One region of the Agrococcus sp. AC640b genome, then DNA from elsewhere that is predicted to be linked to it. Evidence: predicted binding sites of a transcription regulator. Region 1 holds the regulator's gene; the other holds the start of a gene.
The links. Region 1 encodes HrcA, which represses chaperone genes, less so after heat shock. Its sites were predicted from a motif close to TTNGCACTCGNNNNNNNCGAGTGCNAA; they were not measured.

Region 1 (10,303 bases):
TCTTGTCGGTGAGCGTGCCCGGCAGGAAGCCGAGCCGCTCGCCCGCCTCGACGGCGGGGCGGGTGAGGATGATGCGCTGCACCTCGCGGCGCTGCAGCGCCTGCACGGCCTTCGCCATCGCCAGGTACGTCTTGCCGGTGCCGGCTGGGCCGATGCCGAACACGATCGTGTGCTCGCCGATCGCGTCGACGTAGGCGCGCTGCCCCTCCGTCTTCGCACGGATGCTCTTGCGCCCGGTCGACAGGATCGCGTCGCCTGCGACGTCGGCGAGGGTCACGGGCGAGTCCTCGCGGATGAGCCGTGCCCCCTCGCCCACCTCGGACTGCCCGAGGTCGGCGCCGTTCGCGACGAGGTCGGCGAGCTCGCGCACGAGTCGCTCGGCCTGCTCGACCTGCTCGGGGTCGCCGTCGAGCGTGACCTCGTTGCCGCGCACGACGACCGTCACCTCCGGGTACTCGCGCTCCAGGCGCGTCAGGAGGCGATCCTGCGGTCCGAGCAGCCGCACCATCTGGATGCCGTCGACGTGGATCTCGGCATGTGCGTCAGGCAAGGGACTCCTCGGTGAGGTCGGCGCCCGCGAGCACGTGCGCGTGGACGTGGAAGACGGTCTGGCCCGCCTGCTCGCCCGTGTTGAACACGAGCCGGAAGTCGCCATCCGCACGCTCGAGCGCGATCGCTCGCGCCGCACGCACCATGGCGGCGAGCAGGTCGGGGTCGCCTGCTGCGAGCTCGACGACGTCGCGGTAGCGGGCCGTCTTCGGCACGACGAGCACGTGCATCTCGGCCTTGGGCGCGATGTCGGTGAACGCGATGATCTCGTCGTCCTCGAGGACGATCTCCGCGGGGATCTCGCGGGCGACGATGCGCTCGAAGATGGTCTGCTCTGCCATGGCTCCAGCGTACTCGCGGGTCACCAGCGCCAGCGCGCGGCGAGCGCCGCGATCGCAGCCGGGCCCGCGGTGGAGGTGCGCACGACGTGGGGGCCCATGCGCACGCGCTCGCCTCCCAGGCGCTCGAGCTCGTCAGGGGCGATGCCACCCTCCGGCCCGACGACGAGCAGCATGTCGCGGCCGTCGGGCTCGAGCGTGGCGAGGGTCGCCTCGCCCGTGGGGTCGAGCACGACGAGCCGCCAGGTCGACGCGAGCGCGGCGAGCGCGCGCGTGTCGACGACGTCGAGCACGTCGGGCACGTGCGCGCGCAGCGACTGCTTGCCCGCCTCGCGCACGATCGTGCGCCACCGGGCGAGGGCCTTCGCCGACCGGTCGCCCTTCCACGCGACGATCGATCGCGACGCCTGCCACGGCACGATCGCGTCGACGCCGAGCTCGGTCGCCGCCTGGATGGCGAGCTCGGCACGGTCGCCCTTCGCGAGCGCCTGCGCGAGCCCGATGCGCGGCGTCGGGGCGGGCTCGTGGCGCATCGAGCGCACGACGAGCACGACCTCGGGGCGCACCTCGACGAAGTCGGCGTGGCACAGCGTGCCGTGCCCGTCGGCAACGAGCACGCGCTCGCCGACGCGCGCGCGGCTGACGGTCGCGGCGTGCCGCGCATCCTCCGCACCCAGCACCACGCGATCGCCCACCTCGACGTCGAGCTCGTCGACGTAGTAGCAGTGCGCCATCAGAAGCGGAGGAACCGATCACGGAGCTTCGAGAAGAGCCCCTGCTGGAACTGCGCCATGCGCGGCTCCGGCGGCTTCGTGCGGTGGCGCAGCTGCTCGAGCAGCTCGATCGACTTCCTGTCGAGCCGCGAGGGCGTCACGACCTGCACGCCCAGCTTGAGGTCGCCGCGGCCAGAGCCGCGCAGCCTGCCGACGCCACGGCCGGCGACCGTGAGCACGTCGGCGCTCTGCACGCCGGGCTCCACCGTCACCGTCACGGGACCGTCGATCGACTCGACGGTCGCCTCGGCGCCGAGCGCGGCATCGATCATCGACACCTCGAGGGTGCCGAGCAGGTCGTCGCCATCGCGGCTGAAGACGTCGTGGTGCTGCACGTGCACCTCGAGGAACAGCGTGCCGGGGTCGCCACCGGCCTCACCGACCTCGCCCTGACCGGGCAGCTGGATGCGCAGGCCCGTGTCGACGCCGGCGGGCACGTCGACGGGGATGGTGCGCTCGGCGCGCACGCGTCCGTGGCCGGCGCACGTGGGGCACGGGATGGGGATGACGGTGCCGTGGCCCTGGCAGGACCCGCACGGCTGGCTCGTGACCATGTTGCCGAGCAGCGAGCGCACCTGACGCTGCACGTGCCCGGAGCCCTGGCAGATGTCGCAGGTCTCCTCCCGCGTGCCCGGCGCCGTGCACCGGCCGCCGCACGTCTCGCACAGCACCGCCGTCTGCACGCGCAGGTCGCGGTGCACGCCGAAGACGACGTCGTGCAGGTCGAGGTCGAGCCGCAGCAGCGAGTCCTGGCCGGGTCGCCTGCGCGGCCTCGGCCCCTGCTGCCTGCCCGTGCCGCCGAAGAACTGCTCGAAGATGTCGCCCAGCCCGAAGCCGGCCGCCTGCGGGCCGCGGTCGTAGTCGGCACGCGACTGCGCATCCGAGAGCACGTCGTACGCGTGCGTGACCTCCTTGAACCGGTCGGCGGCGTCCGCCGACGGGTTCACGTCGGGATGCAGCTGTCGTGCGAGCTTGCGGTATGCACGCTTGATGTCGTCCTGGCTGGCCTCGCGGGGCACGCCCAGGACCTCGTAGTGATCGCTCATCGCTCCTCGTCGTCGAGCAGCCGGGTGAGGTACCGCGCGACGGCGCGGACGGCTGCCATGTTCGATGCGTAGTCCATGCGGGTGGGGCCGAGCACCCCGACTCGACCGGCCTCGTGACCGCCGGCGCCGTACGCGCCCGTCACGATCGACGTCTGCTCGAGGCCGTCGGCCATCTCGCGGCCGATGCGGGTGGCGACGGCCGTCGCCTCCGCATCCATCTCGCCGAAGAGGCGCAGCAGGGTGACCTGCTCCTCGATCGCCTCGAGCACGAGCGTCACCGAGCCCGACAGGTCGTGGCCGCCGCGCACGAGGTGCGAGGCGCCGGCGATGACGAGGCGGTCGCCCGCGGTGGGCGCGAGCACCTCGCCGAGCACGGCGACGAGCCGCGCCGTCGCGGCCTGCACCCCCGGCGCTGCGTCGTCGACGACGGCGACGAGCGCATCCTCGGCATCGGTGGTGGGCTTGCCTGCGACGGCGAGGTCGAGGGCGCGGCCGATGGCCTGGGCCGCCTCCGCGCCGATCTGCTGCCCCGCGTCGACCATGCGCTGCTCGACGCGACCCGTGTCGAGGATGACGACGAGCAGCAGCCGCCACTCGGCGAGCTGCACGACCTCGACGCGACGCACGCGTGCCTTCGCGACCGACGGGTACTGCGCGAGGGCCACCTGGTTCGTCAGCTGCGACAGCAGCCGCACCGTGCGCGCCATGACGTCGTCGAGGTCGTCGGCCTCGTCGAGGAACCGGGTGATCGCGACGCGCTGCGCCGCCGACAGCGGCTGCATGCCCTGCAGGCGGTCGACGAAGACGCGGTAGCCCTTGTCGGTGGGGATGCGGCCGGAGGAGGTGTGGGGCGCGACGATGAGCTCCGCCTCCTCCAGCAGCACCATGTCGTTGCGGATCGTCGCAGCGCTCACCCCGAAGGAGTGGCGCTCGACGATGGAGCGGGAGCCGACGGGCTCGCTCGAGGCGACGTAGTCGCGCACGATCGCCCGCAGCACCTCGAGGCCGCGATCCGTGACCATCGTCCCCCCTCGTCTGGCACTCGTCGTTCGTGACTGCCAATCGTACCGCGACGATGGGTGCGTTCTCAGCCTGCTGCGAGCAAGATGGATGCAGCCGCACCCGGCACCCGAGATCGAGAGGCCTCCCATGTCCGACTCCAACGGCCCCGCCGCGACGCCCGACGAGCCGCAGGCGCCCAGCTTCGGCGCACCCGAGCAGGGCGACGCACCGCAGGCGGCTCCCGCCCCGGGCGCGCCCGCCCAGCCCTTCTCGAGCCCCGCGCCCGTGCCGCCCGCCGCGCCGGCGCATGGCGCACCCGGCCAGCACCAGCCGCCGCAGGCGCCTCCGTACGGCGCACCGCAGGGCGCACCGGGCCAGCAGCAGCCGCAGTTCGGCGCGCCCGGCCAGCACCAGCCGCCGCAGGCGCCTCCGTACGGCGCACCGCAGCCCGGCCAGCCCGGGCCCGGCCAGTACGGTGCTCCGCAGTACGGCGCTCCCGGTCAGCCGCAGTACGCCGCGGGTGCCCCCATGACGCCGCAGGACGAGAAGCAGTGGGCGATGTTCGGCCACCTCGGCGGCATCGCATGGGTCCTCTACCTCGGTTGGCTCGGCCCGCTCATCGTCTTCCTCGTCTACAAGGACCGCAGCGCGTTCGTGAAGCAGGAGGCGAAGGAGGCGCTGAACTTCCAGCTCTTCATGACGATCCTCACCGTGGGACTCCTCGTGGTCGGCACGATCACGAGCTTCATCCTCATCGGATTCCTGTTCCTGTTCCTGGCCGTGGTGCCGCCGATCCTCGGCATCATCTTCGCGATCATCGGCGGCGTGCGCGTCAACGGCGGCGGCTCGTACCGCTACCCGTTCAACTGGCGCATCATCAAGTAGCCGTCACCGATCGACGCGACGGGCACCCCGAGGCGGGGTGCCCGTCGTCATGTCGAGGCGGTGAGCCGACGCACGACGGCGTCGGCGAGCAGGCGACCGGCGAGCGTCGGCACGACGCGGCCGCGCATCGCCGACGGGCCGTCGACGAGACCCTCGGCGATGAGGCCGGCGACCGCCGTGCGCCCGGCGTCGTCGAGCACGTCGACGGGCAGTCCGTCGCGGATGCGGGTCTCGAGCAGCACGCGCTCGACGCGGCGCGTGTCGGCATCGAGCTCCTCGCGTGCGAGCGCTGGCGACTCCCCCGTGGCGAGCCGCTGGGCGTACGCCGCGGGGTGCTTCACGTTCCACCAGCGCACGCCGCCGACGTGGCTGTGGGCGCCCGGGCCCACGCCCCACCAGTCCTCGCCGTGCCAGTACGACAGGTTGTGGCGCGACACGGCTCCGCCGCGCGCCCAGTTCGACACCTCGTACCACTCGTAGCCTGCTGCGCCGAGCGTCGCATCCGCGGCCTCGTACATCGCGGCGTGCAGGTCGTCGTCGACCGGCGCGACCTCGCCGCGACGGATCTGGCGCGCGAGCGCCGTGCCCGCCTCGACGATGAGCGCGTACGCCGAGAGGTGGTCGACGTCGTACGACAGCGCGGCGTCGAGCGAGCGCTGCCAGTCCTGCAGCGACTCGCCGGGCGTGCCGTAGATGAGGTCGACGCTCGCGTCGAGCCCGGCATCCCGCGCCCACGCCACGACCTGCGGCACGCGCTCGGGGTCGTGCGTGCGGTCGAGGGTGCGCAGCACGTGCGGCACGACCGACTGCATGCCGATGCTCACGCGCGTGAAGCCGGCGTCGGCGAGGGTGCGCAGGTCGGCGGCGTCGACGGAGTCGGGATTCGCCTCCGTCGTCACCTCGGCATCGTCGGCGAGGCCCCACGTCTCGCGCACCGTGTCGAGCATGCGGGCGAGGTCGCCTGGCGGCAGCAACGTGGGCGTGCCGCCGCCGACGAACACGGTCGACACGGGCCGACGCACCGCGGCGTCGTGGGTGGCGAGCTCGTCGAGCACACGGCCGGCGAGGGCGATCTCGGCGATCGCCTGGTCGGCGTAGTCCGCCTGCCTCGCGCCGCGCAGCTCGGTGGCCGTGTAGGTGTTGAAGTCGCAGTAGCCGCAGCGCACGCGGCAGAACGGCACGTGCAGGTACACGCCGAAGGCGCGCTCGCCAGCGCCGGATGCCGCGGATGCCGGCAGCAGGCCGTCGGTGGGCGCGGCGTCGCCGTCTGGCAGCGCGCCCATCAGCGTCCGCCCTGCGCTGCCGACGTCACGTGACGCGGATGCGACGCAGCGCGTCGAGGTAGCGCTGGTGGTAGCGCCGCTGGATGCGCAGCGTGATCGGTCCACCGAGCCGAGCCCACCACGCTGCCGGACGCGAGAGCACGCGGAGGTGAAAGTACACCGACTCGTCGTCGGCGAGCTCGACGAGCATGCGCTCCTCGCCGGCCTCCGGGTGCCCCTCGAGGGTGCCGAAGATCACGGCGTGCGTCGTCTCCTCGTCCTCGACGGCGATGACGCGGATGGGCGCGTGGATCTGCAGCGGGCCGACGCGGATGCGCTGCATCGCCGAGTCGCCCGGCTGCAGGAATGGCTCGCCGTCGGCTGCGAAGACCTGCTGCGCCTCCGTCGACGCCGCGCGTGCGGGGTCCTTGCCCTCGAACCCGACCGGCCGGTACGTCGAGCGGTCCGCGGTGGGGTGCACGTCGACCTCGACGCCGCTGAGCCGCTGCACGCGCCACGTGCGCAGCGCGGCGACGGCGGCGTCGTAGCGGGCACGGCCGTGGCCGATGCGGGCCCGCCGCGACACGAGCTCGAAGCCCTTGGGAGGGAATCGGTCGAAGTCGAAGTGGGCGGTGGCACCGATGATGCCGTAGTTCGCCGGGCGATCCGCCAGATCCCGCACTCCGCTGCTCCCACCTCGTCGACGGCACGTCCTGGTGGAGTGCCCCAGCGAGGATAGCGCGCATGCGCCGCTGCAGCACCAGCGGGTCCCGGCGCACCAGGAGCGCGCACGCCGGTCGCGTCCAGCACCGTCGTGCATCCTCGGAGCATGCGCCGTCTCCTCGTCCTCGTCGCCGCGCCCTGCGCGCTGCTGCTCGCAGGCTGCACCCTCGCGAGCCCAGCACCGTCGCCGTCGCCGTCGGCCGCGCCGTCGGCCGACGCGTGCGCGTCGAGCCCCGGGCCCGAGCTCGACCTCCCGACGGCGGTGCTGACGCCCGCCGACCTGTGCGCCGACGACGGCGACGCGTGGCAGTGGGGCGCGCTGCTGGGGTGGAACTGGCACGCCTCGAGCGCCCTGCGCAGCGACGACGCGGCGTGCGCGGCCGCGGCCCTGACGACCGAGAGCGTGCGGCAGGAGCTCGACGGGCGCTTCCGAGGGCTCGCGCCCAGCAGCGCAGGGCTCGTCGGCGAGCGCATCTCGGTCGCGGTGCTCGAGCAGCCCGCGCTCGCCGAGACGACGCTCGCGGCCCTCGAGTCGCTGCGGGATGCGTGCGCAGGCACGACGACCCAGCTCCCGCAGGGGCAGGAGGAGCGCATGGAGGCCCTCGAGGTCGGCGCGTGGCACGGCATCGCCCACCGCGAGCCCCTGCCGACCGACCCGATCGAGATCGAGACGTACTGGACCGAGCTCGACGGCGTCGTCGCCATCGTGCAGCTCGACGCCGCGCTCGGCCTGCAGGTGCGCGAGCGCATCCTCGAGCTGCAGCGCGACCGGCTCGAGACCCCAGCAGACGCGGTCGAGGCACCCGCCGACTGCGCTGCGAGCGCCGACGACGCGGGATTGGGCGCCTCCGACGTCGAGGTGACGGCCGCCGACCTGTGCGCGATCGACGAGCAGCCGTGGCTGCTTGGCATCGACCGGTTCCAGCTGCTCGACGCCGCCCCCTCCGACGCCGACGCGTGCGCAGCGTTCGACTGGGGCCCCGGCATCGCGCTCGACGGCATCCAGGCGGCGTCGGTGCGCGTCGCGGGCACCGACGGGTTCGACGCCGAGGCGATCGTCTTCACCACCGACGACCCCGCTGCCGCATCCGAGACCGCCGCGGGGCTCGAGCGCTACGCGGCCGCGTGCACGGGAGCGTCGACGGGCGACGGCCTCGTCGTCGATCGCATGCTCCCCCACGACGACGCGGACTGGTCGTCGATCGCGCTCGAGCGGACGCCGGCGGAGCCCGGCATGCTCGACCCGGCCGACGTCGTGCTGCGGTGGACCGTCGCCGACGGCGTCCTGGCGGTCGTCGAGACCGGCGAGGGCATGGCGGCAGGCGACGTCGAGCTGCTGCTCGACACGCAGCTCGACCGGCTGCGGTGAGCTACGACTCCTTGCGCTCGCCCGTCGAGAGCGCGGCGATGAACGCCTCCTGAGGGACCTCCACGCGACCGACCATCTTCATGCGCTTCTTGCCCTCCTTCTGCTTCTCGAGCAGCTTGCGCTTGCGGGTGATGTCGCCGCCGTAGCACTTCGCGAGCACGTCCTTGCGGATGGCCCGGATCGTCTCGCGCGCGATGATGCGCGCACCGATCGCAGCCTGGATGGGCACCTCGAACTGCTGACGCGGGATGAGCTCGCGCAGCTTGCCAGCCATGAGGGTGCCGTACGCGTACGCCTTCTCGCGGTGCACGATCGCGCTGAACGCGTCGACCTGCTCGCCCTGCAGCAGGATGTCGACCTTCACGAGATCGGCCTCCTGCGTGCCGTCGACCTCGTAGTCGAGCGACGCGTAGCCCTGCGTGCGCGACTTCAGCTGGTCGAAGAAGTCGAACACGATCTCGCCCAGCGGCAGCCGGTAGCGCAGCTCGACGCGGTCCTCCGAGAGGTACTCCATGCCCTGCAGCGTGCCGCGGCGCGTCTGGCACAGGTCCATGATCGTGCCGACGTAGTCCTTCGGCGCGAGCACCGTCGCGTTGACCATCGGCTCGATGACGCCGTCGATCTTGCCCTCAGGGAACTCCGACGGGTTCGTGACCGTGACGCTCTTGCGGTCCTCCGTGCGCACCTCGTAGAACACGCTCGGCGCCGTCGCGATGAGGTCGAGCCCGAACTCGCGCTGCAGCCGCTCGGAGATGATCTCGAGGTGCAGCAGGCCGAGGAAGCCGACGCGGAAGCCGAAGCCGAGCGCGACCGACGTCTCGGGCTCGTAGACGAGCGCCGCATCCGACAGCTTGAGCTTGTCGAGCGCCTCGCGCAGGTCGGGGTAGTCGCCGCCGTCGATCGGGTACAGGCCCGAGAAGACCATGGGCTTCGGGTCGGCGTAGCCCTGCAGCGCCTCGGTCGCACCGTGCCTGGCGCTCGTGACCGTGTCGCCCACCTTCGACTGGCGCACGTCCTTCACGCCCGTGATGAGGTAGCCGACCTCGCCGACCGACAGGCCCTTCGACGCGAGGGGCTCTGGGCTCGAGACGCCGATCTCGAGCAGCTCGTGCGTGGAGCCGGTCGACATCATCGTCACCTTCTCGCGCGGCTTCAGCGAGCCGTCGACCATGCGCACGTAGGTGACGACGCCGCGGTACGAGTCGTAGACGGAGTCGAAGATCATCGCGCGAGCGGGAGCGTCGACCTCGCCGCTGGGCGCAGGCACCGTGCGCACCACGCGGTCGAGCAGCGCCTCGACGCCCTCGCCCGTCTTGCCAGACACGCGCAGCACGTCGGAGGGGTCGCCGCCGATGAGGCCCGCGATCTCGGCCGCGTACTTCTCAGGGTCGGCAGCCGGCAGGTCGATCTTGTTGAGGACGGGGATGATCTCGAGGTCGTTCGCCATCGCCAGATACAGGTTCGCGAGCGTCTGCGCCTCGATGCCCTGCGCGGCGTCGACGAGCAGGATCGCGCCCTCGCATGCGGCGAGCGACCGCGACACCTCGTACGTGAAGTCGACGTGGCCAGGCGTGTCGATCATGTTGAGCGCGAACGTCTCGCCGTCGAGATCCCACGGCATGCGCACGGCCTGCGACTTGATCGTGATGCCGCGCTCGCGCTCGATGTCCATGCGGTCGAGGTACTGCGCACGCATGGCACGCGAGTCGACGACGCCCGTTAGCTGCAGCATGCGGTCGGCGAGCGTCGACTTGCCGTGGTCGATGTGCGCGATGATGCAGAAGTTGCGAATGCGCTCGGGTGCGGTCGAGGCGGGCTCGAGAGCGAGGGACGAGCGGGGCACGGTGCTCCTGGGGATCACGGGTCGATGCGGACCCTCCATCCTCTCACGCGCGTCGCGGCCGCCGCGTTCGAGGGCGCACGGTCGGCGCTCACGGCGACACCGCTGCGGTGCGCGTCGTCCGCATCGCGCGACGCGCCCCGCGTGCGTTGGCGCGGCCGTCGCCCGCCTGGTAAAGTCCTCTGTTGGCTTCCATGCGTCGCGCCCTCTTCCGCGATCGCGTGTCCGGGGCCACGAGCGAGGCGGGTCCCACACCCTCCTTGCCGCCAGCCCCACAGGCAATCACGACCGAAGGAATCACCATGGCGAACATCAAGTCGCAGATCAAGCGCATCCTCACCAACGAGAAGGCGACGCAGCGCAACCGCGCCGTCAAGAGCGAGCTGCGCACGCACGTCCGCGCCACGAAGGCGGCCATCACGGCCGGCGACAAGGCCGCCGCGGCGACCGCGCTGCAGCAGGCGTCGCGCAAGCTGGACAAGGCCGTGAGCAAGGGCGTCATCCACGAGAACCAGG
Region 2 (10,303 bases), on a different contig from region 1:
GCGTGCCGCGACCTGCTCGCCGAGCCACGCGTCCACGTTCGACCAGTACGCGATGGCACGCTGACGGATCTCGGGGATGCGGGTCTTCGACACGTGGCCGACGATGTTGCCCACGAGACGCTCGCGGGCGGCGTCGTCGAGCACGTCGCGCACGAGCGTGCCCGCCTGGCCGAAGTCGTCGTCCTCCGGGTGCAGCGTCGCGGCCGAGCGGATGAGCTCGCCGTCGGACTCCCAGCCGCGGTCGTCGCCGTGCGCCTCGGGGTCGGCGTGCGGGCCGCCGAACGAGTTCGGCGCGTACACGGGCGTCGCCGCCGAGCGGAAGCCGTGCCGCTGCGCGCCGTCCTTCGAGTACGAGTGCACGTCGGCCGCGTGCGGGCGGTTGACGGGCAGCTCGGCGTGGTTCGTGCCCACGCGGTACCGGTGCGCGTCGGCGTAGGAGAAGATGCGCGCCTGCAGCATCTTGTCGGGGCTCGCCGCGATGCCGGGCACGAAGTTCGACGGCGCGAACGTCGCCTGCTCGATCTCGGCGAAGTAGTTCTCGGGGTTGCGGTTCAGCTCCATGCGACCGACCTCGATGAGCGGGTAGTCGCCCTTCGGCCACACCTTCGTGAGGTCGAAGGGGTTGAAGCGGTACGACGCGGCGTCGTCGTACGGCATGACCTGCACGTACAGCGTCCACGACGGGAAGTCGCGACCGTCGATCGCCTCGTAGAGGTCGCGGATGTAGTAGTCGGCGTCGCTGCCCGCGAGCTGGTCGGCCACGTCCTGCGTCATGTGGTCGTTGCCCTGGTCGGTCTCGAAGTGGTACTTCACCCAGAAGCGCTCGCCCGCGGCGTTGATCCACTGGTAGGTGTGCGAGCCGAAGCCGTCCATGTTCCGCCACGATGCGGGCAGGCCGCGGTCGCCCATGAGCCACGTCACCTGGTGCGCCGACTCGGGCTGCAGGGTCCAGAAGTCCCACTGCATGTCGTGGTCGCGCAGGTTGGAGCCGGGGAGGCGCTTCTGCGAGCGGATGAAGTCGGGGAACTTGATGCCGTCCTTGATGAAGAAGACGGGCGTGTTGTTGCCGACGAGGTCGTAGTTGCCCTCGCTCGTGTAGAACTTCAGCGCGAAGCCGCGGGGGTCGCGCCACGTGTCGGGGCTGCCCTGCTCGCCTGCGACCGACGAGAAGCGTGCGAGCATCTCGGTCTCGACGCCCGGCTGGAACAGCGCGGCGCGCGTGTACTGCGACACGTCGTTCGTCGTGGTGAACGTGCCGAACGCACCGCCGCCCTTGGCGTGCACGACGCGCTCCGGCACCCGCTCGCGGTTGAACTGGGCGAGCTTCTCGACGAGGTAGTGGTCGGTGAGCGCGATGGCGCCGTCGGCGCCGACGGACTGGGAGTGCTGGTCGCTGGCGACCGGCGCTCCGGAGTTGGTGGTGGTCCGCTGGGTCATGATGTCCTCTGCTTCCTCGTACGGTCGTTCGGGTCGTGGATGTCGGGTCGGTCGAGCCGCTCGCCGTCGTACGGCGAGCGGGCGGCTGCGGTCAGCGCGCGGTGGCGGCGCACGGGCCGCACAGCCCCCAGAAGGTCACCTCGGCCTGCATGACGGCGAAGCCGTCGGGGGCCTGCGCATGCAGGCAGGGGGCGTCGCCCGTGACGCAGTCGACGTCCTCGACGCGACCGCACCGCGAGCACACGGCGTGGTGGTGGTTGTCGTCGACGCGGAGCTCGTAGCGAGCGGCGGAGCGTGCGGGCTCGAAGCGGCGCAGCACGCCGGCCTCGTGGAGGGCGCCGAGCACGTTGTGCACCGACTGCACCGAGATGCTCGGCTCCATGACCGCGACGGCTCGGTGGATGACGTCGGCGTCGGAGTGCGGCAGGGCGGCGAGCACGTCGAGCACGGCGAGGCGTCCGCGCGTCACGCGCAGCCCGCGCGTGCGCAGCATGCCCTCGTGCGCCATGCGCTGCGCGAGCGCGTCGTCGATGCGCTCGGCGGGTGCGTGGTCGACGATCTCCATGGCCCCATCCTGTCGCGTTATCGTGAACGATTCAAATCTTCGGCGCGTCGCGTCGAGCTCGACGCTCAGCGAACTCCAAGCCGCGCCTGTTGGCACTCTCAAGGTGAGAGTGCCAATCTGGACGCGCCTCCCGGGAGGTCCCGGGGGCGATCGCCAAGACACCTGGTCCGGCGCACTGGGCGACGGACCGTCGTTGAAGGAGGTGGTTGTCATGGCTCTGACCTTCGACCCGTTCCGCGAGATGGACCGCATGGCGGCACGACTGCTCACCAGCGGTGGCACGCAGCGCAGCGCGACGTGGATGCCGATGGATCTGTACCGCGCCGACGAGCACTACGTCGTGCACGTCGACCTGCCGGGCGTCGACCCGGGCTCGATCGACCTCGACGTCGACGCGACGACGCTCACGATCCAGGCAGAGCGCACGCTCGGCGGCGCCGACGGCGCGCACTGGCTCGCGCAGGAGCGCCCGGCCGGCCGCTTCACGAGGCAGCTGAGCCTCGGGTCGGACCTCGACCTCGACGCGATCCACGCGTCGTACGAGCACGGCGTGCTCACGCTCACGATCCCGGTCGCCGAGCGCTCGAGGCCACGCAAGATCGCCGTCGAGCACGCAGGCTCGGGCTCCGACCGTGCGATCGAGCCGAGTGCACACGCCGACGCGGATGCCCAGCAGCCGGCGGCGGTGACGCAGGATGCGTGAGCGCGAGCCGGTGACGTCGCTCGAGGACGACGAGCTCGAGCCCGCGTTCGGCCGCTGGCTGGGACCCATCAACGGCGGACGCTGACGACGCGCGGCGAGGGAATGACGCACCCGCCCTCGCCCGTTGCATGACGACGAGCAGGAGGAGGAGCGCATGCGCATCGACCTGACTGGCCGCACGGCGGTCGTGACCGGATCGAGCGGCGGGATCGGCTTGGCCATCGCGCGCGGGCTCGCGCAGGCGGGCGCTCGCGTCCTCGTCAACGGCCGGGGTGCCGCGTCGGTGGAGGAGGCTGCCGCTCGCGTCCGCGCCGAGGTGGAGGGCGCCGAGGTGCTCGGGGTCGCGGCAGACGTCGCGACGGCCGAGGGCGCCGAGGCGCTGCTCGCGGCGGCCGGGGACGTCGACGTGCTCGTCAACAACCTCGGCATCTTCGGCGCGACGCCCGCGCTCGAGATCGACGACGACGCGTGGCGGCGATTCCTCGAGGTCAACCTGCTGTCGGCGACGCGGCTCACGCGGCTCGTCCTGCCCGGCATGATCGAGCGCGGCTGGGGCCGCGTGCTCAGCATCGCGAGCGACTCGGCGTTCGCGATCCCCGCCGAGATGATCCACTACGGCGTCTCGAAGACGGCGCTCGTCGCCGCGTCGCGCGGCTTCGCGAAGGCGGCGGCAGGCACGGGCGTCACCGTCAACGCCGTCATCGCGGGCCCCACGCACACCGCAGGCGTCGAGGACTTCGTCGCCAAGCTGGTGCCCGGCGACGCGCCGTGGGACGAGCGGCAGCGCACGTTCATGCGCGAGCACCGGCCGCAGTCCCTCCTGCAGCGGCTCATCGAGCCGGAGGAGATCGCCAACATGGTCGTCTACCTCGCCTCGCCGCTCGCGTCGGCGACGACGGGAGGCGCGCTGCGCGTCGACGGCGGCTACGTCGACGCGATCGCACCGTAGGACACTGCGTCCGCGAGGCTGCGAGGCGTGCGCGAGACGCGTCGCCGTGGCCTGGAGCACGCGATCGGGAGGTGGGGAGTGCCGGAGGATCCGAGGCTGCGCGCCGCGCGCTACCGCATCGGCGTCGACGACGCCTCGGAGGCCGAGCCGGCACCGGTGCCGACCGCCGCGGATCGCGCCGCGTACGTCGAGACCGCGCTCCAGCAGGCCATGCGTCGGGGCGAGTTCGACGACCTGCCAGGCTCAGGCAAGCCGCTCACCGACCTGCTCGCGGCGTCGAACGATCCGAACTGGTGGATCCGCCGCAAGATCGAGCGCGAGCAGCTCACCGGGCTCGCACCGCCCGCGCTCTCGCTGCGCACCGAGGCAGCGCAGCTCGACGAGCGCCTCGACCGGCTCTACCGCGAGGAGGCCGTGCGCGAGGCGCTCGTCGACTTCAACCGACGCGTCGTCGAGGCCAGGCGACAGCTGCTGGGCGGGCCACCGGTGGTGACGCCGCTGCGCGACGTCGAGGCCGACGTCGCCGCGTGGCACGAGCGCCGGGCGCAGCGACGGCGGCTGGCCGCCGAGCTCGCAGCCGCACAGGAGCAGGAGCGTGCCGCGACGCCGTGGTGGCGTCGGCGGAGGACGCGCCGCGACCCGGCGGACGCCTAGCTCCACGCGATCGCGACGGACCCGCGGTCGTCAGCCCAGCAGGCCCGCCGCGAGCACCGCGAGCGGACACGCGAGCACCGTCGTGACGAGCACGATCGTGCGCACGACCGCGCCGACGCTCGTGTACGACGACGCGATCGCGTACATGTTCTGCGCCGACGGCAGGCATGCGATGACCACGAGCGCGAGCAGCTCGAGGCCTTCGAAGCCCAGCAGCAGCCCGAACCCGAGGGTCATCGCCGGCAGCACCACGAGCTTGCCCAGCAGCGGGATGAGCACGATCGCCGTCTGACGCCGCAGCGGCTCGAGCGGCCGTGCGCCGCGCAGCGACATGCCGAAGGCGAGCAGCAGCATGGGGATCGACGCCTCGGCGAGCAGGTCGGCAGGCATGAGCACGGCATCCGGGATCTCGGCGCCCGACAGCATGACGACGGCACCCAGGATCGCCGCGGGCACCACGGGCGTCGCGAACGGCCGCACCACGCGCCGCCACCACGGCTGCGCACCACCCTCGTGCGACGCGGCCGTCGCGATGCCCATCGTGAGCGGTGCCAGCACGAGCACCTGCAGCAGGATGCTCGGTGCGAGGAACGACGTCGTGCCGAGGATCGACGTCGCGAGCGGGATGCCGATGTTGCCGGAGTTCGTGAAGCCGGTCGACGTCGCGAGCACGGCGACGGCCGTCGTCGACCGACGCACGCGCGCCTGCGTGAGCAGCGCGCCCGCGGTGATGAGGATCGTCACGACGATCGGCACGACCATCGCGAGGGAGAACGTCGACAGCAGCACCGTCGGATCGGCGCGCGCGAGCACCGTGAACGTGAGGCCCGGCATCGCGACGAGCAGGGTGAGGCGGTTGAGGATGCGCTCGGCCTCCTGGCCGACGACCTCCCACCGGCGCACGAGGTAGCCGATGAGGATGACGACCGAGACGCCCGCGAACGCGAGCGCCGCATCAGCCATGTTCTCGAGGTCCACGCGTGGACGCCTCCGGTCCGTCCGCGGTCTCCGACGACCCCATCCTCCCACCGCGCATGGGAGCGCGAGCCGCTGTGCGCGGCCATCGAGGTGCGCCCATGCGCACGCTCTATGCTCAGGATCTGCTCGGTCGCGGAGGGAGGTCGGGGTGGACAGGGAACCCGTCGAGGGCCGCACGGCCGCGATGCGCGTCGACCCCACCTCCGGCCAGGCGACCGACACGGCGCAGCGCGTGCTCGACGCGGCCGCCGCGCTCATCGACAGGAGCGGCATCGATCGCCTGTCGACGACCGACGTCGCCGCGCGCGCCCGCGTCTCGGTCGGCACCGTCTACCGGTACTTCGAGGATCGCGACGCGCTCATCCGCACGCTCTACGAGCGCAACCTCGCGCGCGTGCGCGCCGCGCTCGTCGAGTCGGCAGCCACGTCGCGGGGCAGCCTCGAGGCCGACGTGCGCGCCCTCCTCGCCACCTACGTGCGCATGCATCGCTCCCTGCCCGCCTACCAGGCGGTGCGCACGTGGCAGTGGCTGCGGCCCGAGGCTCGCGCAGACCGCGCCGAGGCGGTGAGCGGTACGGCCCGCGAGCTCGCCGACGTGCTCGCGCCACGGCACGGCATGCAGCTGACGCCCGCGCGCCGCGACGCGATCGTCGAGGCCCTCCGGCGCGCGGACGCGCTCGTGCTCGCAGCCTTCCTCGACGACCCCGACATGGACGACGCGGCGACCGTCGCGGTGCTCGCCACCGCCGAGGAGACGCTTCGCGAGGCGCTCGTCGCCGCGATGGGCGACTGACGCGGGCACGGGGGCCCACGCATCCCGTTGCGCTCGCCCCGGCGACCGACCACGCTGTGCTGGCGGAGGGAGTGCACGATGCTCGAGAGCCTGCTGTGGGGAGGGGTCGCTGCGGCGTCGCTGCTCGTCGGCGCGCTGCTGGCGATGCTGCGCCGTTGGCCGAGCGCGCTGCTGGGCCTCGTGCTCGCGTTCGGTGCCGGCGCGCTCATCGCGAGCATCGCGTTCGAGCTCGCCGAGGAGGGCCTCAGGGTCGGCGGCGCCGTGCCCCTCGCGATCGGCCTCGCGCTCGGCGCCGCCGCGTTCTTCGGCGCCGACCGGCTCGTGGAGCGAGTCGGCGCTCGCAGCCGCGACGGCGCGGCAGGCGTGCCGCTCGCGGTGGGGGCGCTGCTCGACGGCGTGCCCGAGCAGGCGGTGCTCGGCATCGGCATCGCCTCGGGCGAGGGGGTGAGCGCAGCGCTCGTCGTGGCGATCGTGCTGTCGAACCTGCCCGAGTCGATCGGCTCGTCGGCGGCGATGCTGCGCGCGGGCTCGCCCAGGCGGCACGTGCTGACCCTCTGGGCAGGCGTCGCGCTCGCGTGCGCCGGCGCGACCGTCGCCGGCACGCTCCTCGCTGGCCTCGCGAGCCCTCAGGTGCAGGCGGGCATCGACGGCTTCGCCGCCGGGGCGCTGCTCGTGATGCTCGTCGACGCGATGATCCCCGAGGCCCGCAGGCAGGCGAAGGACTGGGCCGGCCTCGCGACCGTGCTGGGCTTCGCCCTCGCCGCCGGGCTGTCGCTGCTGGGGTCGTAGCGCCTACGGCACGAGCAGGATCTTGCCGCGCACGGCGTTGGCGACGTTGAGGCGCTGCGCCTCGGCGGCCTCCGACAGCGGCAGGACCTTCGCGATCTCGACGTCGAACGAGCCGGCGGCGATGCGACCGAGCACGACCTCGTACGCCTCGTGCCGCAGCTGCTTCGTGCGCTCCGACAGCGGCTCGGGCTTGCCGCCCATCCATCCCTGCACCCCGAGCGCCGCCGCGGCGTCGCTCCAGACGATCGTGCCGATGCGGTGCGGGTCGGCGACGAGCTGCGCAGACACCGCCATCGACTCCTCGGAGCCGACGCAGTCGTAGACGACGTCGACGCCGCCCGGCGCCGCCTCGCGCACCCGCTCCAGCAGGCCCGGCCCGTACGTCACGGGCGTCGCGCCCAGCTGACGCACGCGGTCGTGGTTCGCCGCGCTCGCCGTCGCGATCACCGTCGCACCCTGCAGCACCGCGAGCTGGATCGCGGCCTGGCCGACGGCGCCGGAGCCCGCGTGGATGAGCAGCGTCTCCCCTGCCCGCAGCTCGAGCTCGACGAGCCCCTGGTACGCCGTGGAGGCGGGGATGCCGATCGCGGCACCCTGCTCGAAGGTGACGGCGTCGGGCAGGCGGTGCAGCTGCTCGGGGGTCGCGACCGTGTGGGTGGCGTAGGCGCCGTTCGCGTGCTGCACGACGACGCGGTCGCCGACCGTCCACCCCTCGACGCCCGCACCGACCTCGACGACCTCGCCTGCGGCGTCGCCACCTGGCACGCGCGGCGTCGTGATCTCGCCGGACGGTCGAGCGCCCGAGCGCAGCTTCGAGTCGAGCGGGTTCACGCCGGCGGCGTGCACGTGCACGACCACCTGCCCCGTGTCGGCGTCGGGCTGCGGCACGTCGACGAGGTGCAGCACCTCGGGGTCGCCGAACTCGGTGTGCTGGATCTGCTGCGCCATCGCGTCGCTCCTCGTCTCGTCCTTCGGCTCCAGTGTCGCCCGGAAGCGGTCGCCCGGTCACGGGGCGTTCGCCAGGAGCCGAGCGGCGGAGCCCGCACGCGGTGACGCTGGGTGGACCGTCGTGCGTCATGCGCACCTCGTGGCCCGCTCAGCGTCACCTGGTGCGGCGTGTCCGCCACCTCGGCTCGACCGGACCGCATCCGCACGCCTACGCTGGCCCGGTCCGCAGCCGATGAGGAGCCTCGTGCCGCAGCATCCGTTCGCTCAGGTCGACGTGTTCTCGTCGACGCCGTTCCTCGGCAACCCCGTCGCCGTCGTGCTCGACGCCGACAGGATCGACGACGCCGAGATGCACCGCATCGCCAGGTGGACGAACCTGTCGGAGACGACGTTCGTGCTGCCGCCGACGCGCGAGGGCGCCGACTACCTGCTGCGCATCTTCACTCCGGGCGGCGAGCTGCCGTTCGCCGGTCATCCGACGCTCGGCTCGGCGGCTGCGTGGCTGCACGCCGGTGGCATGCCGCAGTCCGAGGACCGCATCGTGCAGGAGTGCGCCGCCGGGCTCGTGCGCGTGCGCCAGTCGGGCGGGCTGCTGTCGTTCCAGGCGCCGCCCACGGTGCGCTCCGGCCCGATCGACGAGGACGAGGTCGATGCGATCGCCGCCGCCTTCGGCATCGAGCGCTCGAGCATCCTCGACCATCAGTGGATCGACAACGGCCCAGGCTGGTGCATCGTACGGCTCGGCACCGCCGACGAGGTGCTCGCGCTCGAGCCCGACCTCGCCCGCATCCCCGATGCGATGGTCGGCGCCATCGGCGCGTACCCGCCGGGATCGCCGCACGCGTTCGAGCTGCGTGCCTTCGCGCCCGGCATCGGCGTGGCCGAGGATCCCGTGACCGGCTCGATGAACGCGAGCGCCGCGCAGTGGCTCACGGCCACCGGCATCGCCACGGCGCCGTTCACGGTGTCGCAGGGCGCGCGCCTGGGGCGTGCGGGCGAGATCTCGATCTCGGCCGACGCCGACGGCGGCGTCTGGGTGGGCGGTGCGTGCACGGTGGCGATCACGGGCACGATCGACGTCTGAGGTCGGGAGGCGAGCGGGACCGGGGTCAGACCGGCCGGCGCTGCGCGAGGGCCTGCGCCACGGGCACGACCGCCGCCGCGCTCCACGCCTGCGGGCGGCACGAGGCCGGGTATGCGACGGGCGCAGGCAGGTCGTCGCCCGAGAGCAGCTCGGGCACTCGCCATCCGAACGCCTCGGCGGCGTCGAGCAGCCGCGCGGCGAGGTCGGCGGCCTCGGCGTGCAGGTCCGCGCGCAGCATCCCCTCGATCACGACGCCCGTGTCGTGCGGCCACACCGATCCGCAGTGGTACGCGAGCGGCCAGAAGCCGCCCTCGTCGGTCGCCATCGTGCGCAGCCCCCACCGGGAGGCGAAGGCGGGTGCCACGAGCTGCGCGGCGAGCGCTGCCTCCTCGGCGGACGTCAGGATGCCCGTGCCCAAGCACTGGCCCATGTTCGACGTGCGCGAGTCCACCGGCCGCCCCTCGCCGTCGAGCGCGATCGCGAGGAACCGTACGCCGTCGCGCTCCACCCAGAACCGGTCGCGGAAGCGCACGGCGAGGTCGGCGGCCCACACGCGCCACGCATCCCCTGCCCCGAGCCCGTCGAGCGCGTCGAGCAGGTCGGCGCCGCCGATCGCGGCCTCGTACGCCTGCGCCTGCACCTCCGCGAGCGCGATGGGGCCTTCGGCGATCGAGCCGTCGTGGAAGCGGATCGAGTCGCCCGAGTCCTTCCACCCCTGGTTCGCAAGACCCGTGCCGAGCTCGTCGCGGTAGTGCAGGAAGCCCGTGCCCGCCGGGTCGCCGAAGTCGCGCATCCACGCCAGCGCACCCTCGAGCGTGCCGCGCAGCTCGCGCACGTCGTCGAGCGTCACGGCGCCCGCGTCGAGCGCGCGGCGCAGCAGGACGACCCACAGCGGGGTCGCGTCGACGGTGCCGTAGTAGATCGGCGGCAGCACGATGCCCTCGCCCGGCATCGTGAAGACGCCGTCGCGGATCTCGTGCAGGATCTTGCCGGGCTGCTCGGCGGCGGCGGCATCCACCACCCGACCCTGCAGGCGCGCGAGCGTGCGCAGCGTGCCGAGCGCGAGCCCGCGATCGACGGGCAGCAGCAGACGGGCGGCGATGAGCGTGTCGCGGCCGAAGAGCGTGAGGAACCACGGGGCGCCCGCGGCGAGGAACGGCTCGCCCGGATGCTCGGGGCGCGTCATCGCGAGCGCGTCGAGGTCGGCCAGGGCGGCCGTCGCCCACCGATCGAGCCGTGGGTCGCCGGTGGCGGGCACGCGACCGAGCACGGCGTCGCCGTCGAACGGCGCGACGACCTGCGCGGGATCCGACACGCGCAGGCGCAACGCCACCTCGGCCGCCCCGCCAGCAGGCACGTGCACCGGCCACGACAGCGACACGATGCGGCCGAGCACGGCCACC

Region 2: ACZ6H8_RS09030 (Hsp20/alpha crystallin family protein) is a predicted target of HrcA. The motif match lies at 2,092-2,118, and genes of this name have one in related genera.

Annotation. Positions count from the first base shown of each region.
Region 1 is NZ_CEEDMM010000029.1:256,182-266,484, forward strand. Features, by position in the region: gene ACZ6H8_RS12875 (PhoH family protein) at 1-508, opposite strand, end outside; gene ACZ6H8_RS12880 (histidine triad nucleotide-binding protein) at 543-890, opposite strand; gene ACZ6H8_RS12885 (16S rRNA (uracil(1498)-N(3))-methyltransferase) at 911-1,621, opposite strand; gene ACZ6H8_RS12890 (DnaJ C-terminal domain-containing protein) at 1,621-2,706, opposite strand; gene hrcA (heat-inducible transcriptional repressor HrcA) at 2,703-3,728, opposite strand; gene ACZ6H8_RS12900 (DUF4870 domain-containing protein) at 3,856-4,593, shown strand; gene hemW (radical SAM family heme chaperone HemW) at 4,641-5,879, opposite strand; gene ACZ6H8_RS12910 (DUF1990 family protein) at 5,902-6,537, opposite strand; gene ACZ6H8_RS12915 (hypothetical protein) at 6,685-7,947, shown strand; gene lepA (translation elongation factor 4) at 7,949-9,790, opposite strand; gene rpsT (30S ribosomal protein S20) at 10,090-10,303, shown strand, end outside.
Region 2 is NZ_CEEDMM010000020.1:72,866-83,168, reverse strand. Features, by position in the region: gene ACZ6H8_RS09040 (catalase) at 1-1,437, opposite strand, end outside; gene ACZ6H8_RS09035 (Fur family transcriptional regulator) at 1,529-1,945, opposite strand; gene ACZ6H8_RS09030 (Hsp20/alpha crystallin family protein) at 2,214-2,705, shown strand; gene ACZ6H8_RS09025 (SDR family NAD(P)-dependent oxidoreductase) at 2,860-3,654, shown strand; gene ACZ6H8_RS09020 (DnaJ family domain-containing protein) at 3,733-4,308, shown strand; gene ACZ6H8_RS09015 (AEC family transporter) at 4,339-5,286, opposite strand; gene ACZ6H8_RS09010 (TetR/AcrR family transcriptional regulator) at 5,435-6,079, shown strand; gene ACZ6H8_RS09005 (ZIP family metal transporter) at 6,158-6,868, shown strand; gene ACZ6H8_RS09000 (NADP-dependent oxidoreductase) at 6,872-7,816, opposite strand; gene ACZ6H8_RS08995 (PhzF family phenazine biosynthesis protein) at 8,049-8,900, shown strand; gene ACZ6H8_RS08990 (glycogen debranching N-terminal domain-containing protein) at 8,926-10,303, opposite strand, start outside.